Regions from separate parts of the Pigmentiphaga sp. YJ18 genome, predicted to be linked through region 3. Evidence: predicted binding sites of a transcription regulator. Region 3 holds the regulator's gene; each other region holds the start of a gene.
The links. The regulator HrcA, encoded in region 3, represses chaperone genes, less so after heat shock. The targets are predictions, from matches to a motif close to TTAGCACTCNNNNNNNNNGAGTGCTAA.
Positions count from the first base shown of each region.

Region 1 (4,787 bases), on a different contig from region 3:
GCAGTCGTCCATGTTCGACCTGCTGGCGCCCGTGGATCTGCGCGGGACGAACGCCGGCGAGCCGCCGCCCGCGCAGCAGCCGGCGCCCGACGGCCCCTTGACCGTCCACGTCTGGACCCCGGAAGGCTCGGCCAAGGACAAGACCGTGTCGCGGCCGGTGTTCAACCGCTACATCGCCGCCGTCGACGTGCAGGGCGTGATCTCGACCGGGCACGCCGCCATGGAAGTCCCGCCTTCGACCTACATCAGCCTGTATCCCGCGGTGGACATCGACCGATCGCCGTCCGAGTTCTTCAATCTATTGAAGGCGGTCAAGGAGAACGACGTCCCGGGCAAGTTCCAGCCCGACTACGCGACCGAGTCCAAGGCCTGGTGCCCGTCGAACTGGCAGGTCAGGTTCGAGCGGTACGACCACCAGAAGCTCCAGGACTTCTGGCTGCGCTACCGCGGCCAGGAAATCTACAACCTGACGCGGCGCAACTGCTCCAGCTCCGTTTCCTACGCGCTGGAATCCGCCCTGGACGGCGTGCTGGACGACCGCAGCCGCAGCGTGCGGCAGGTGCTGCGCACCCTGTTGATGCCCGAACTGTGGATCGCCGCGCAGGTGCGCCAGCGCGCCCAGGTCATGGCCTGGACCCCCGGCCTGACGCTGGACTACAGCCGGGCCCTGCGCGCGGTCATCCATCCCGTCCAGCAATCGTGGGTCTCGCGCTTCCTGGCGGCCGCCACGCGCATGACCTCGCGTAGCGGGGCCTGAGGCGGGGCAGGCCCGCACGGACGATTGCCCATTGCTCGAATTCGAGCAATAATGACGACAACGCAATAGCTGGTGAGCCTAAGGGCAAAAGCGTTGACTGCCGCGCAAGCGGTTCCGCCAAAAGCGGAGGCAACAGACAGCCAGACTACGGGGCCCCTTCGGGGGCCTTCGCTTTTTCAGCTCCTGGGAGGCCGAGGCTTGACGCCCTGCAGCGTCAGTTCGACCAGCCGTGTGAACTTGATGGAGCCCCGCATGGACAATTGCCGGCTCAAGGCCAGTTCATAGGCACTCTGGATGGTCAGCAACACTGCCGGACCGGCTGAATCCTTGACCCTGAGGACGTTGAAAAACACGCCATACAGCGCGGTCTTCCCCTCAGTGACAGGCACGTCTACCGTCACATAGTTCTCATTCTTGGCGTAGCCGCACCTGCGGGTGGCCAATCCACGCGCAATCGTCGGCAATCGCGGGGACAAAGCATAACGACCGGGACAGAAGCAGCGCGTTTCGCGCTCATCCTTATAGAGCTGTGAATGGCCACCACTCTCTGCACGCGCGCGCGTGAAACAGTGCATGGCGAATGCCACGCGAATTTCGACGCGCCTCTGGTCGCTGATGGGCAACTCATACCGGAAAGGATGCAGGTGAGTCAGTGGATAGACCCGGCCGGCCGCATCGACATGAGGTGCCCAGCGCATCATGCCCTCGTTCCAATTGACCCCCATTGCCCCTTCCGTGCCCATGAATCCGTGAGGCGGCAAGTATGTCCCGCCGGCCTTATTCGCAGGGCGGAACATCGGACCGCAATGCCCACGGGACAAGAAGGTCCGGGTAAGGGCTCTCCCGAATACCCACCCCCCTTGAAAGCCCCCCATGCCATCCCTATAATTAGCACTCGATTGCAGAGAGTGCTAACAACGCCGCCCACGCGGCGTCCAGGCCTCCGGCAACCGGCCGAGGCGCCGCGTTACGGCGTGGCACCGGCCAAATGCGGCTTTCCAGCCTCTTTTTCTGACAAATAGACGTCAACTTCGAACATCAGGAGTTTGTATGGCCCTCCGTCCCCTGCACGATCGCGTGATCGTCAAGCGCCTGGACAACGAGCGTAAAACCGCGTCCGGCATCGTCATCCCCGACAGCGCGGCCGAAAAGCCCGACCAGGGCGAAGTGCTGGCCGTCGGCCCGGGCAAGAAGACCGAAGACGGCAAAGTGCTGCCGGTCGACGTCAAGGTCGGCGACAAGGTCCTGTTCGGCAAGTACGCCGGCCAGGCCGTGAAAGTCGACGGCGACGAACTGCTCGTCATCCGTGAAGAAGAAATCCTGGCGGTGATCCAGTAAGCCTCGCGGCCCGCTGTCCGATCCCCCAGCATTCAACACACTATTCAAGGAATTTCGTAAATGGCTGCCAAACAAGTCCAGTTCGGTGATGACGCCCGCGCCCGCGTCGTCCGCGGCGTGAACGTCCTCGCCAACGCCGTCAAGGTCACCCTCGGTCCCAAGGGCCGCAACGTGGTTCTGGAGCGCTCCTTCGGCGCCCCCACCGTCACCAAGGACGGCGTTTCCGTCGCCAAGGAAATCGAACTGAAGGACAAGTTCGAGAACCTGGGCGCCCAGCTCGTCAAGGAAGTGGCTTCCAAGACCAGCGACAACGCCGGTGACGGCACCACCACCGCCACCGTGCTGGCCCAGGCCATCGTGCACGAAGGCCAGAAGTACGTGACCGCCGGCCTGAACCCGATGGACCTGAAGCGCGGCATCGACAAGGCCGTCGCCGCCGCCATCGAAGAACTGAAGAAGATCAGCAAGCCCTGCTCGTCGAGCAAGGAAATCGCCCAGGTCGGCTCGATCTCGGCCAACAGCGATTCGTCGATCGGCCAGATCATCGCCGACGCGATGGAAAAAGTGGGCAAGGAAGGCGTCATCACCGTCGAAGACGGCAAGTCGCTGGACAATGAACTGGACGTCGTCGAAGGCATGCAATTCGACCGCGGCTACCTGTCGCCCTACTTCATCAACAACCCCGACAAGCAAGTCGCCGCCCTGGACGATCCCTTCGTCCTGATCCACGACAAGAAGATCAGCAACATCCGCGAACTGCTGCCCGTCCTGGAACAAGTCGCCAAGTCGAGCCGCCCGCTGCTGATCATCGCTGAAGACGTCGACGGCGAAGCCCTGGCCACCCTGGTCGTCAACAACATCCGTGGCATCCTGAAGACCACCGCCGTCAAGGCCCCGGGCTTCGGCGACCGCCGCAAGGCCATGCTGGAAGACATCGCCATCCTGACCGGCGGCACCGTGATCTCGGAAGAGACCGGCCTGTCGCTGGAAAAGGCCACCCTGCAAGAGCTGGGCCAGGCCAAGCGCATCGAAGTGGCCAAGGAAAACACCACGATCATCGACGGCGCCGGCGACAGCAAGGCCATCGAGGCCCGCGTCAAGCAGATCCGCACCCAGATCGAAGAAGCGACCTCGGACTACGACCGTGAAAAGCTGCAAGAGCGCGTGGCCAAGCTGGCCGGCGGTGTTGCCGTGATCAAGGTCGGTGCTGCCACCGAAGTCGAAATGAAGGAAAAGAAGGCTCGCGTCGAAGACGCCCTGCACGCCACGCGTGCCGCGGTGGAAGAAGGCGTGGTGCCCGGAGGCGGCGTGGCCCTGCTGCGTGCCAAGCAAGCCATCAAGGACACCAAGGGTGCCAACGCCGACCAGGACGCCGGCATCAAGATCGTCCTGCGCGCCATTGAAGAGCCGCTGCGCACCATCGTCGCCAACGCCGGCGACGAGCCCAGCGTCATCGTCAACAACGTGCTGAACGGCAAGGGCAACTACGGCTACAACGCCGCCACCGGCGAATACGGCGACATGGTCGAAGCCGGCGTGCTGGACCCCACCAAGGTCACCCGCACCGCCCTGCAGAACGCCGCCTCGGTTGCTTCGCTGCTGCTGACGACGGAAGCCACCGTGGTCGAGCTGGTCGAAGACAAGCCCGCTGCTCCCGCCCCCGGCGGCATGGGTGGCATGGGCGGTATGGGTGGCATGGACTTCTAAGAAGTCCTGCCGCCGGTCCCGGGCCCGCCCGGGACACTGCTTCGAAACCCGCGAGCGTCCGCGCTCGCGGGTTTTTTCGTTTCGGCGGGTGCTACCGCATTTGGAGGATGACTCGCCGAATAGCGGTTCATACCATGGGCGTGCATACACACTTGGCAAGGACCGCTCCGCCATGGACTCGGACAACAGGATCTTCCATCGCCGCCTGGCCCGGCTCGCCCTGCTCGGGGCGGCCACGCTGTTTTGCGGCGCCGCCTCCGGCGCGACGTATTGCTCGTTCGTCAATCGCGACGACGGGGGCAACCGCAAGTTCACAGTGCGTATCGACACGGCCCGGTTCAAGGGCGAACCGGTGGCCGTCAACGATTGCACCCCAAGCACGATCATCGAGCTGATCACCCACCGGAACTACCAGACCCCGGAGCCGCTCTGGCTATCCTCGGGCTTCGACGAGGACCGGAATCGACTCAGCTACAAGCTGGTCATGAAACAGAGCGGGGGCTATTCCGGCCTCGCCCAGGCCATCATCGTCGAAGCGACCGACAGCAGCGAAGTCGGCGACGTGTATCCGATCCACCTGGAGCCCGTCGACTCCATCAACGTCATCTTCGTTTCAGGGTCCAACAACCAGGCGCGCGAGAAGGTCCCGAAACGCAAGTACATCCTCGAAGGCAAGTTCAATTCGAATTGACGTTGGCCTGGGCTCTTGACCGGGTTGCGTATCGCAACTACATTTGTTGCGATACGCAACCCATGAACAAGAATCCATGGAAACCATGGCAGCGCCCCCTCCTCCCGCCGACTCTGTCATTCGGGAACTCCGCGAGTTCTCCCGCAAGCTGGTCCGCGAACTCGGCTTCATGCGCACCACCCTGGCGGATACGGATCTGGCGCCATCGGCGGTCCATGCCATTCTCGAGATCGGCGCCGCGCCCGGGATCCATGCGAAGGATCTCGGTCATCTGCTGAAACTGGACAAGTCAAA
Region 1 is NZ_JBBUKU010000006.1:64,352-69,138, forward strand. It holds gene WKR98_RS27060 (HdeD family acid-resistance protein) at 1-757, shown strand, start outside; gene WKR98_RS27065 (hypothetical protein) at 934-1,458, opposite strand; gene groES (co-chaperone GroES) at 1,808-2,095, shown strand; gene groL (chaperonin GroEL) at 2,156-3,802, shown strand; gene WKR98_RS27080 (hypothetical protein) at 3,975-4,493, shown strand; gene WKR98_RS27085 (bifunctional helix-turn-helix transcriptional regulator/GNAT family N-acetyltransferase) at 4,570-4,787, shown strand, end outside.
Region 1: a site for HrcA is predicted at 1,646-1,672, ahead of groES (co-chaperone GroES). Genes of this name have one in related genera too.

Region 2 (4,787 bases), on a different contig from region 3:
ATCTCGGCATGCTGTTCCCAGGCCTCGGGGATCATCATCATCATCGCGTGCGAGATGGAATAGCCGGACATGACCAGCAGTTCGAGGCAATTGTCGAACGTGGCGGTATCGGACTGGCCTTCGTAGACGATGGGATAGAGCTTCTTCAGGTCGTCGCCCAGCACCGGCGATTGCATCACGCCTTCGCGCGCGCGCAGCCAGTTGAAGTTGCCCTTGACCGTGTTGATCTCGCCGTTGTGGGCGATCAGGCGGTAGGGGTGGGCCAGCGGCCAGGCCGGGAAGGTGTTGGTCGAGAAACGCTGGTGCACCAGGGCCAGCGCCGTGACGGCGCGCGAGTCGGCCAGGTCGCGGTAGTAGCGGCCCACCTGGTCGGCCAGCAGCAGGCCTTTGTAGACCACGGTCCGGCTGGAGATGGACGGCACGAAATATTCCTTGCCGTGCTTCAGATGCATCTTCTGGATGGCGTGCGAGGCCATCTTGCGGATCACGTACAGCTTGCGCTCGAGCGCATCGGGCACCATGACGTCGCCGCCGCGGCCGATGAAGAGCTGCCGGATCACCGGCTCCATGACCTTCACGTTGGGCGACATCGGCATGTCCTTGTCGATGGGCACGTCGCGCCAACCCAGTACCACCTGGCCCTCGGCGCGCACGGCGCGCTCGAGTTCGGCCTCACAGGCCAGGCGCGACCCCATTTCCTGGGGCAGGAACACCATTGCCACCCCGTACTCGCCGGGAGCGGGCAGGGCCACGCCCTGGCCGGCCATTTCCTCGCGATACAGCGCGTCCGGGATCTGGATCAGGATGCCCGCGCCATCGCCCATGAGCGCATCGGCCCCCACCGCGCCGCGGTGGTCGATATTCTCGAGAATCTTCAGGCCCTGCTGGATGATGGAATGGCTTTTCTGGCCCTTGATGTGGGCCACGAAGCCCACGCCACAGGCGTCGTGTTCGTTGGACGGGTCGTACAGGCCCTGGGCGTCCGGCTGGCGCGGCGCGGGCAGGCCGATGCGGGAGGCGTCGATGACGGCCGTCCGGGACGACGGGGCCGAGAGGTGGTCCTGGCTGGATAGGGGCATGGTGCGCTCCGCTGGGGGATCCGTGTGCCGGGCACGAATCCGGGGTACTGGACATCGGGATTCCGAACACGGCGCGCGCAGGCGTGCGGCGCCGAGGGGAATCGACGATACTGCGGCGCACCAGGGGCCGCAAGAAAAATAAAACGGGGAACGTCCCTAATTATTATCCAGGCTACAAATCGTGGAAATTAAATAAGGGACGCACCATTATCGTGCGTTTTCTTCCTCGACCTTGGGCTGCTTGCGCGGCCTCCCCCGCTTGCTGGCAGTGGCCCGCCGGCTGCTGGTGCCCTCCAGTGACTGCACGAAGGCCGGTCCACCCAGTGCCCACTGGCCGTACAGCGCCTGCTCGATGCGCTGTGCCACAGACTGGGCCACGCCTTCGGCCATCTTGGCGCGGTAGTTGGCCTGGCGGTCGAACGGCGTGTTGCCGCATGCCCAGTAATCGGCATGGTCGTGCAGCATGCCGGCCGACGCGGCGCCCATGTGCGCCGGGGCCGAGGACCATCGCCACAGCTCCGCATCCCCCGCCAGCCCCTGGCGCAGCGGGACGGTTTCGAGCCAGATCAGGCCGGGCAGCACCCAGGCGCCCGGTTCGACCAGGGTGGACCGGAACCGGCCGGCGAAGACCCTTCCTATATGCAGCCGGGCAGCCAGGCGGCGCCCCAGGGACTGGATCACGGCCGAGATTCCTCCCGGGCCGGTGGGAGTGGCCAGCAGCAGCAACTGGTCGAAAGTAAGCGCCCACCCATGCACCGCTACCCCGTGCTGCCTGGCGTCTGCCTCCAGCCAGGCGGCGACCTGGTCCAGCATGGCGCCGCCGTCTCCGCCGGCCGACAAGGGCACCGTGAAACGGGCCTGGGCAAGATGGGGGAGATCCGGGGCATACAGGCGGGGCAAACGGGCCATTTTTAGGGACGCATCAATATCGAAGGTCGGAAAATGCAGGTTTCCGCGAACGATACGCCGATTTCATGGTCTATGCAGTATGAAACCCTGATCGCCTGCCCACCTCTGGCCTTCTACCGGACGCCCTGGCGCCGACCTGGCCGGATTCGCCCGCCGTGCTGCATCGCACAGCGATCGATTCGCTTTATCGCACCCATCAAAAACACCCATTAGCACTCTTTGTTCGAGAGTGCTAACCTTCAGACATGGAGGTAAGCCGTTTATGAAACGTTCGTCGAATCAGTCCAACGTCCTCGCACCCGCCACGAGCGGTCCGGGCGCGCTGGCCCTGGCCATCGCCAACCCGGGCGCCCTTGGCACGATCGAAGCCTATATCGGCGCCGTCAACCGCCTGCCGGTGCTGACGGCCGAGCAGGAACACGAGCTGGCCCAGCGCTACCAGGAAAAGCAGGACCTCAACGCCGCCCGCGAACTGGTGCTGTCGCACCTGCGCCTGGTGGTCGCCATCGCCCGCCAGTACCTGGGCTATGGGCTGCCGCATGCCGACCTGATCCAGGAAGGCAACGTCGGCCTGATGAAGGCCGTCAAGCGCTTCGACCCCAACCGCGGCGTGCGGCTGGTGTCCTTCGCCATCCATTGGGTCAAGGCCGAGATCCACGAGTACATCCTGAAGAACTGGCGCCTGGTCAAGGTGGCCACCACCAAAGCCCAGCGCAAGCTGTTCTTCAACCTGCGCAGCCTGAAGCCGGACTCGCACGCGCTCACGCCGGACCAGGTCGAGGAAATCGCCGCCAGCCTGAACGTGCGTCCGCAAGACGTGACCGAGATGGAAGTGCGCCTGTACGGACAGGACATGGCCCTGGAAGGCCGTGGCACCGATGACGGCGAAAACGATTTCGCCCCCATCGCGTACCTCTCGGACGAAGGCCAGCAGGAGCCCAGCGCCATCCTCGAGGAACGCCGCCGCGACGAACTGCACGGCAGCGGACTCCTTCAGGCCCTGGAAAGCCTGGACGAACGGTCGCGCCGCATCATCGAAGCGCGCTGGCTGAAGGACGAAGGCGGCGCCACGCTGCAGGAGCTCGCGGACGAGTTCGGCGTGTCCGCCGAGCGCATCCGCCAGATCGAGGCGCGCGCCATGACCAAGATGCGCGGCGCGCTGGCCGAGTACGCCTGACCCGACCGCCACGGCCGCTTCATCGGCATGGGCCCCAAGGGCGGATTCCGGGACCACCGGATCCGCCCTTTTTGCTTGCCCGCGGCATATGTCACATCAGGTTACAGAATTGGCGGAAATTTACGTGGAAACACGGGTGGCGGGTGAACTTCCCCGCTGGGGAGAGGACTAACCGTCAGGTGGGACACGCTTTGGGTGCAACGCCCTCGTGTCGGAATGTCGGGCTTCCCCCCGCTCGACGTTTCTTCCGGTGCAGTCTGCCGGTACCAGCCGATACGTCCGCCTCTGCTTTTCTCCTCCCTCCCCCCCACTTGAGGCGGATATTCACGGGACACTTCGGTGTCCCGTTTTTTTTAGGGGGAGCCCACCCCCTACCCGCTTACGCGGGCCCCCTCAAGGGGGCGATGCGGGTGGACCGGCGGAGCCGGATCCACCGCATCCTGGGTCTAGTGCCCGTTTCTTGGGTTGTGGCACCGGTGCTATCGCTGGCTGCCAGCGGTAGCAACAGTGATTCAGTCCAAGATAGTTTCCCTGGACCCAGGAAACCGCGGATCTGGCCTTGCCAGTCCGCCGGTTTCGCCTCTCGGGACCCGGCGCCGGGCCGCCCCAAGGTGGGTCCCGGCCCCCCTTGGGGGCTGCCGCGTAGCGGCTGGGGGGCTGCCATTCTGGGCGCCCGAAGCGCGTAGGGGGTCAGTCCACTCTCCCTATGCGGCGGACAGCGGCTTGGACGCGCTGGGCGTCGGCTTGCCAATAGCGGGCGAAGTCGGGGGCGTCCATGTAGTCGATGGGACTGCCCAAGGAGGCGAAGGTCTGCTGGAGGGCGGGCTGGGCGGCGATCTTCTTCATGGCTGCGCGCAGGCGCGTCGTGACCTCGTCGGGGGCGCCGGCGGGGACGAACAGGGCCGACCACTGTGTGAACTCCACGTCGTAGCCCAGCGATTTCAAGCTCGGGACATCGGGCAGCGCCGCAAGCGGAGCGCTGCCCCAGTGCGCGAGCGCGCGCATCTTGCCGGATTTCAGGAAGGTGGTCGCGTTGGCGACGCCGGCCGCCGCGGTCTGGATCTGGCCGCTCATCAGCGATACGAGCGCCGGGCTACCGCCCGAGAACGGCACGTGCGTGATCCGGGCCCCGCTGGCGGCCTTGAACATTTCCATGGGCAGGTGCATCGCGCCGTAGACGCCGGACGACCCGTAGTTCAGCGCCTGCGGATCGGCCTTGCTGGCGGCCACCAGCTCGGCCGCCGAACGCCAGGGCGCATCCGCCCGGACCACCAGCAGGTTGGGATCGGCGGTAATGCGGGCGATGGGCGCGAACTGGTCCAGTTGGAATGCCGGCTTGCGGCCCAGCAGGCGGTCCGCCTCGGGCAAGCCCGAGATTCCCGACAGCGAGAGCAACAAGGTGTAGCCGTTCGGCTTGGCTCGGGCGACGGCCCCCATGCCTATCACCCCACCCGCCCCGCCCTTGTTCTCGACGATGAACGGCTGCTTCAATTCGCGCCCCAGGGCGTCGGCGATCGGCCTCGCGATGTTGTCTGCCAGACCGCCGGCCGCGTAGGGCACGACGATGGTCACCGGCCCCGTGGGATAAGGCTGCGCGGCCGCGAGCGCCGGCCCTAAGGCGG
Region 2 is NZ_JBBUKU010000001.1:267,982-272,768, forward strand. It holds gene WKR98_RS01345 (glutamate synthase-related protein) at 1-1,079, opposite strand, end outside; gene WKR98_RS01350 (hypothetical protein) at 1,287-1,988, opposite strand; gene rpoH (RNA polymerase sigma factor RpoH) at 2,251-3,165, shown strand; gene WKR98_RS01360 (tripartite tricarboxylate transporter substrate binding protein) at 3,856-4,787, opposite strand, start outside.
Region 2: a site for HrcA is predicted at 2,198-2,224, ahead of rpoH (RNA polymerase sigma factor RpoH). Genes of this name have one in related genera too.

Region 3 (4,787 bases):
GCACGGTGACTTCCAGCATGCCGCCCAGGCCGGCCCGGCTCAGCACCACGTCGTTCAGCGCCAGCGCCGACACCAGCGTGGTCTCGCCCCGGATGACGCTGCAGGCCAGCAGGGTGCGGGTTTCCGATTCGAACTGGCCGTCGAGGATGCCGGCGATGGCGGTGCCGGCGTCCTCGATGGGGACGTCGGTGATGAATCCCAGCCGGCCGTGGTTGATGCCCACCACGGGCACGTCCCAGGGCGCCAGCTGCCGCGCCACCCCCAGCATCGTGCCGTCGCCCCCCATGACGATGGCCAGCGACGCGCGCTGCCCGATTTCCTCGACGGTGGCCGCGGGGTAGTCCAGGACGCCGATATTGGTGGCGGTGTCCTTCTCGAACACGACCTCGCGCCCGGCATCGCGCAGCATCTGCGCGACCGCGCGCAACGGCGCGGCGATGCCGGTATCGTGGTATTTGCCGACGAGGGCGACGATGGGAAAATGCATGCAGGCATTATATGAGGGGAGACCTCCCAACGGGGCCCCATGTGGTCCTTTTTGCCCACTCAGCGTCAAACGCCGACAATAGAAAGCAACCCCCTCCATCAGCCTGGCAGTTGCCAGGGCACCGCGGATCCGGCTTTGCCGGTCCGCCAGTGCCGCCCCCTTGAGGGGGCGCGCGAAGCGCGTAGGGGGTGGGCTCATCCAGGGGTACAATTGGCCATGGACGATCGCGCACGTACATTGTTGAAGGCTCTTATCGAGCGTTACATCACAGACGGACAACCTGTCGGTTCGCGTACGCTCTCCAAGGTCTTCGACCTGTCGCCGGCCACGATACGCAACGTCATGGCCGATCTCGAGGACCATGGCCTGATCCACAGCCCCCATACTTCCGCCGGTCGCGTCCCCACCCCCCGGGGCTACCGCATGTTCGTCGATTCGCTGCTGACGGTGCAGCCCTACGAAGTTTCCGAGGCGACCCACATCCAGACCCTGCTGCCTTCGGCCGAACCCCAGCGCGTCATCGCGGCCGCGGCCTCGCTGCTGTCCAAGCTGACCCAGTTCGCCGGCGTGGTGATGTCGCCCAAGCGCAGCCAGATGTTCCGGCAGATCGAATTCATCCGGCTGTCCGACACCCGGGTACTGCTGATCATCGTGACGCCCGAAGGCGACGTGCAGAACCGCATGCTGATGGTCCAGCGCGACTATTCCTCCGCCGAGTTGACCGAGGCGGCCAATTTCTTCAACCAGCATTTCAGTGGCAAGGCGTTCGAGGACGTCCGCCAGATCCTCCAGCGGGAACTGAGCCAGCTGCGCGAGGACATCTCCCGGCTGATGGAACTGGCGGTGGACGCCAGCACCGAGGCCGCCACCGAGGACGACAGCGTCGTCATCTCGGGCGAATTGAACCTGCTGGGCGTCTCCGACATCACGGCCGACATGGACAAGCTGCGCCGGATGTTCGAACTGTTCGAGAAGAAGACCGACCTGATGCAGCTGCTCGACGTGTCCAGCCGGGCACAGGGCGTCCAGATCTACATCGGCGGCGACTCGCAGCTGGTGCCGGTCGAAGAGGTCAGCGTCATCACGGCGCCCTACGGCGTGGACGGCAAGGTGGTCGGGACCCTGGGCGTGATCGGTCCTACCCGGATGTCGTACGAGCGGGTGATTCCCATCGTCGACATCACCGCGCGGCTGCTGTCGAACGCGTTGAGCCACCATTGAGCCGGCGTCCGCCGGCATGGGCGGACGGCCTTCCCGCCCGCCGCCGTTTCCCCTGTCATTCCTGAGTCCGGAAAACGCCACGCATGCGCTTCCTTCCCGAGCCGCCGTCCTCCCACCATCCCACCCGCACCGGCCTGCTGCTGGTGAACCTGGGCACGCCCGACGCGCCCACCGCCTCCGCCGTGCGCCGCTATCTGGCCGAATTCCTGTCCGATCCCCGCGTGGTCGAGATTCCCCGCCTGGTCTGGCTGCCCATCCTATATGGCCTGGTCCTGACGCTGCGGCCCCGCGACGCGGCGGCGCGCTACGCCTCGGTGTGGACGCCCGAGGGCTCCCCGCTCCTGGCCTGGAGCCGCCGCCAGGCCGAGGGCCTGGCGCGCGTGCTGTCCGGCCGGGGCCTGGGCGTGGAAGTGGCGCTGGCCATGCGCTACGGCAATCCGTCGCTCGAGGCGGGCATTGCCGCGCTGCGCGAGACGGGCTGCGAGCGCATCCTGGTCCTGCCGCTCTATCCGCAGTACGCGGCCAGTACGACCGCCGCGGTGTCCGATGCGGTGGGTGCCTGCCTGGCCCGGGTGCGCAACGTGCCCGAGGTCCGGTACGTGCGCGATTTTCACGCCGATCCGGGCTATATCGAGGCGATGGCCGTCCGCATCCTGGATTTCTGGCGCGACAACGGCCGGGGCCGGAAACTGGTGCTGAGCTTCCACGGCCTGCCCAAGCGTTCCATCGCGCTGGGGGATCCGTATCACGAGCAGTGCCTGGAGACCGGCCGCCTGCTGGCCGAGCGGCTGGGCCTGTACGCCGAGCAGGTCGAGGTGACTTTCCAGAGCCGTTTCGGCGCGGCCGAATGGCTCCAGCCCTATACTGAACCCCGGCTGAAGGAGCTGGCCAAGAGCGGGGTGTCCGACGTCGACATATTCTGCCCCGGCTTCGTGGCCGACTGCATCGAGACTCTGGAGGAGATCGCGGTGCAGGGCAAGGAAGCGTTCCTGCTGGCGGGGGGGCGGCAGCTGCGCTACATCGACGCGCTGAACGATTCCGCCGCCTGGATGGAGGCCCTGGCCAACCTGGCCGAGCGCCACATGCAAGGCTGGATCACGCGCCCCGCGGCCCGCCAGCCGGCCGATGCGGCGCACGCAGCCGTCTTGTTGCAACGCAAGAACGACGGGGCGCCGGCCACGGGCCAGTAACGGGATGGAAGAACTACGTATCGATAAGTGGCTCTGGGCGGCGCGGTTCTACAAGACCCGCACACTGGCCCAGGATGCGGTCGAGGCAGGGCAGGTGAAGGTGTCCGGCGAACGGGTCAAGCCCTCGCGCGCCGTGCGCCCCGGCGACATCCTGCAGATCCGCGCGGGAGACCAGGATTGGGAGGTCCTGGTCCGCGCCCTGTCCACCCAGCGCGGCCCCGCCGTTTTCGCGCGCACCCTGTACGACGAAACCCAGCAAGGCCTCAAGCGCCGCCTGGAAGCCATCGAACTGCGCCGCCAGAACGCCGACCCCGCCGCCAACCTGAAAGGCCGCCCCACCAAGCAAGACCGCCGCAAAATCGAAAGGTTGAGGACCCCCAATTGAGGACCCCCCCTACGCGCTGACGCGCGCCCCCCAGGGGGCGAAACCGGCGGACTGGCAAAGCCAGATCCGCGGTTTCCTGGGTCTAGGGAAACTATCTTGGATAGAAGCACGGTTGCTACCGCTGGCAGCCAGCGAAGCACCGGCGCCACAACTCAAGACAGCGGTACTAGACCCAGGATGCGGTGGATCCGGCTCCGCCGGTCCACCCGCATCGCCCCCTGGGGGGCGCCCGAAGGGCGTAGGGGGGGTTATATACTCTCTTGAATCCGCGGATTTCACCCCCATCTCGCGCATAGAGTCCAAGCAAGTCACTGATTTTTCTGGTTTTTCATGGAGGCACCCAATGTCGGCTGAGCACAAGCCTGGCGACCAACCCAATCTGGATCCCGAAAACGTGAACCCGAACCCGGCGGCGGAAACGCCCGAGGACGCGGGCACCGAGGATCCCATCGTCGCGCTGCAGGCCCAGCTGGCCGCGGCCCAGGCCGAGGCCAAGGACAATTACGATGCCATGCTGCGCGCCCGCGCCGAAGCGGACAATGTCCGCCGGCGGGCCCAGGAGGAAGTCTCCAAGGCGCAGAAGTTCGGTATCGAGGCATTCGCGGAAAACCTGTTGCCGGTGAAAGACAGCCTGGAGGCCGCCCTGGCCCAGGAAAACCAGTCCATCGACACCCTGCGCGAAGGGGTGGACGTCACCCTCAAGCAACTGGTTGGCGCCTTCGAGCGCAACAAGCTGGTCGAGATCGCCCCGGTTCCGGGCGACAAATTCAATCCGCACCACCATCAGGCCATCGCGTCGGTTCCGTCGGACGAGCCGGCCAACACGGTCTTGCAGACCCTGCAAAAGGGCTATCTGATCGTCGATCGGGTATTGCGTCCGGCACTGGTGACGGTCGCGGCCGCCAAATAAGGCCCGCCGCGATCGAAAGAAGCTATCGCAGGCATTGAAATAACGAAATTCCCACCTATTTATTGATCAAGCGAAATTTTTCTGATTTCTTTCAGGAACAAGGATTATGGGCAAAATCATAGGCATCGACCTGGGCACGACCAATAGCTGCGTCGCAGTAATGGAAGGCCCGCAGGTCAAAATCATCGAAAACGCCGAAGGCGCCCGCACCACCCCCTCGATCGTCGCCTACATGGAAGACGGCGAGATCCTGGTCGGCGCGCCCGCCAAGCGCCAGGCGGTTACCAACCCCAAGAACACCCTGTACGCCGTCAAGCGCCTGATCGGCCGCAAGTTCGACGAAAAGGCCGTGCAGAAGGACATCGACCTGATGCCCTACAGCATCGTCAAGGCCGACAACGGCGACGCCTGGGTGCAGGTGCGCGACAAGAAGCTGGCGCCCCCGCAGGTGTCGGCCGAAGTGCTGCGCAAGATGAAGAAGACCGCCGAGGACTACCTGGGCGAGGAAGTGACCGAAGCCGTGATCACGGTGCCGGCCTACTTCAACGACAGCCAGCGCCAGGCTACCAAGGACGCCGGCCGCATCGCCGGCCT
Region 3 is NZ_JBBUKU010000004.1:401,822-406,608, forward strand. It holds gene WKR98_RS24375 (NAD kinase) at 1-487, opposite strand, end outside; gene hrcA (heat-inducible transcriptional repressor HrcA) at 704-1,708, shown strand; gene hemH (ferrochelatase) at 1,792-2,898, shown strand; gene WKR98_RS24390 (RNA-binding S4 domain-containing protein) at 2,903-3,283, shown strand; gene grpE (nucleotide exchange factor GrpE) at 3,627-4,193, shown strand; gene dnaK (molecular chaperone DnaK) at 4,300-4,787, shown strand, end outside.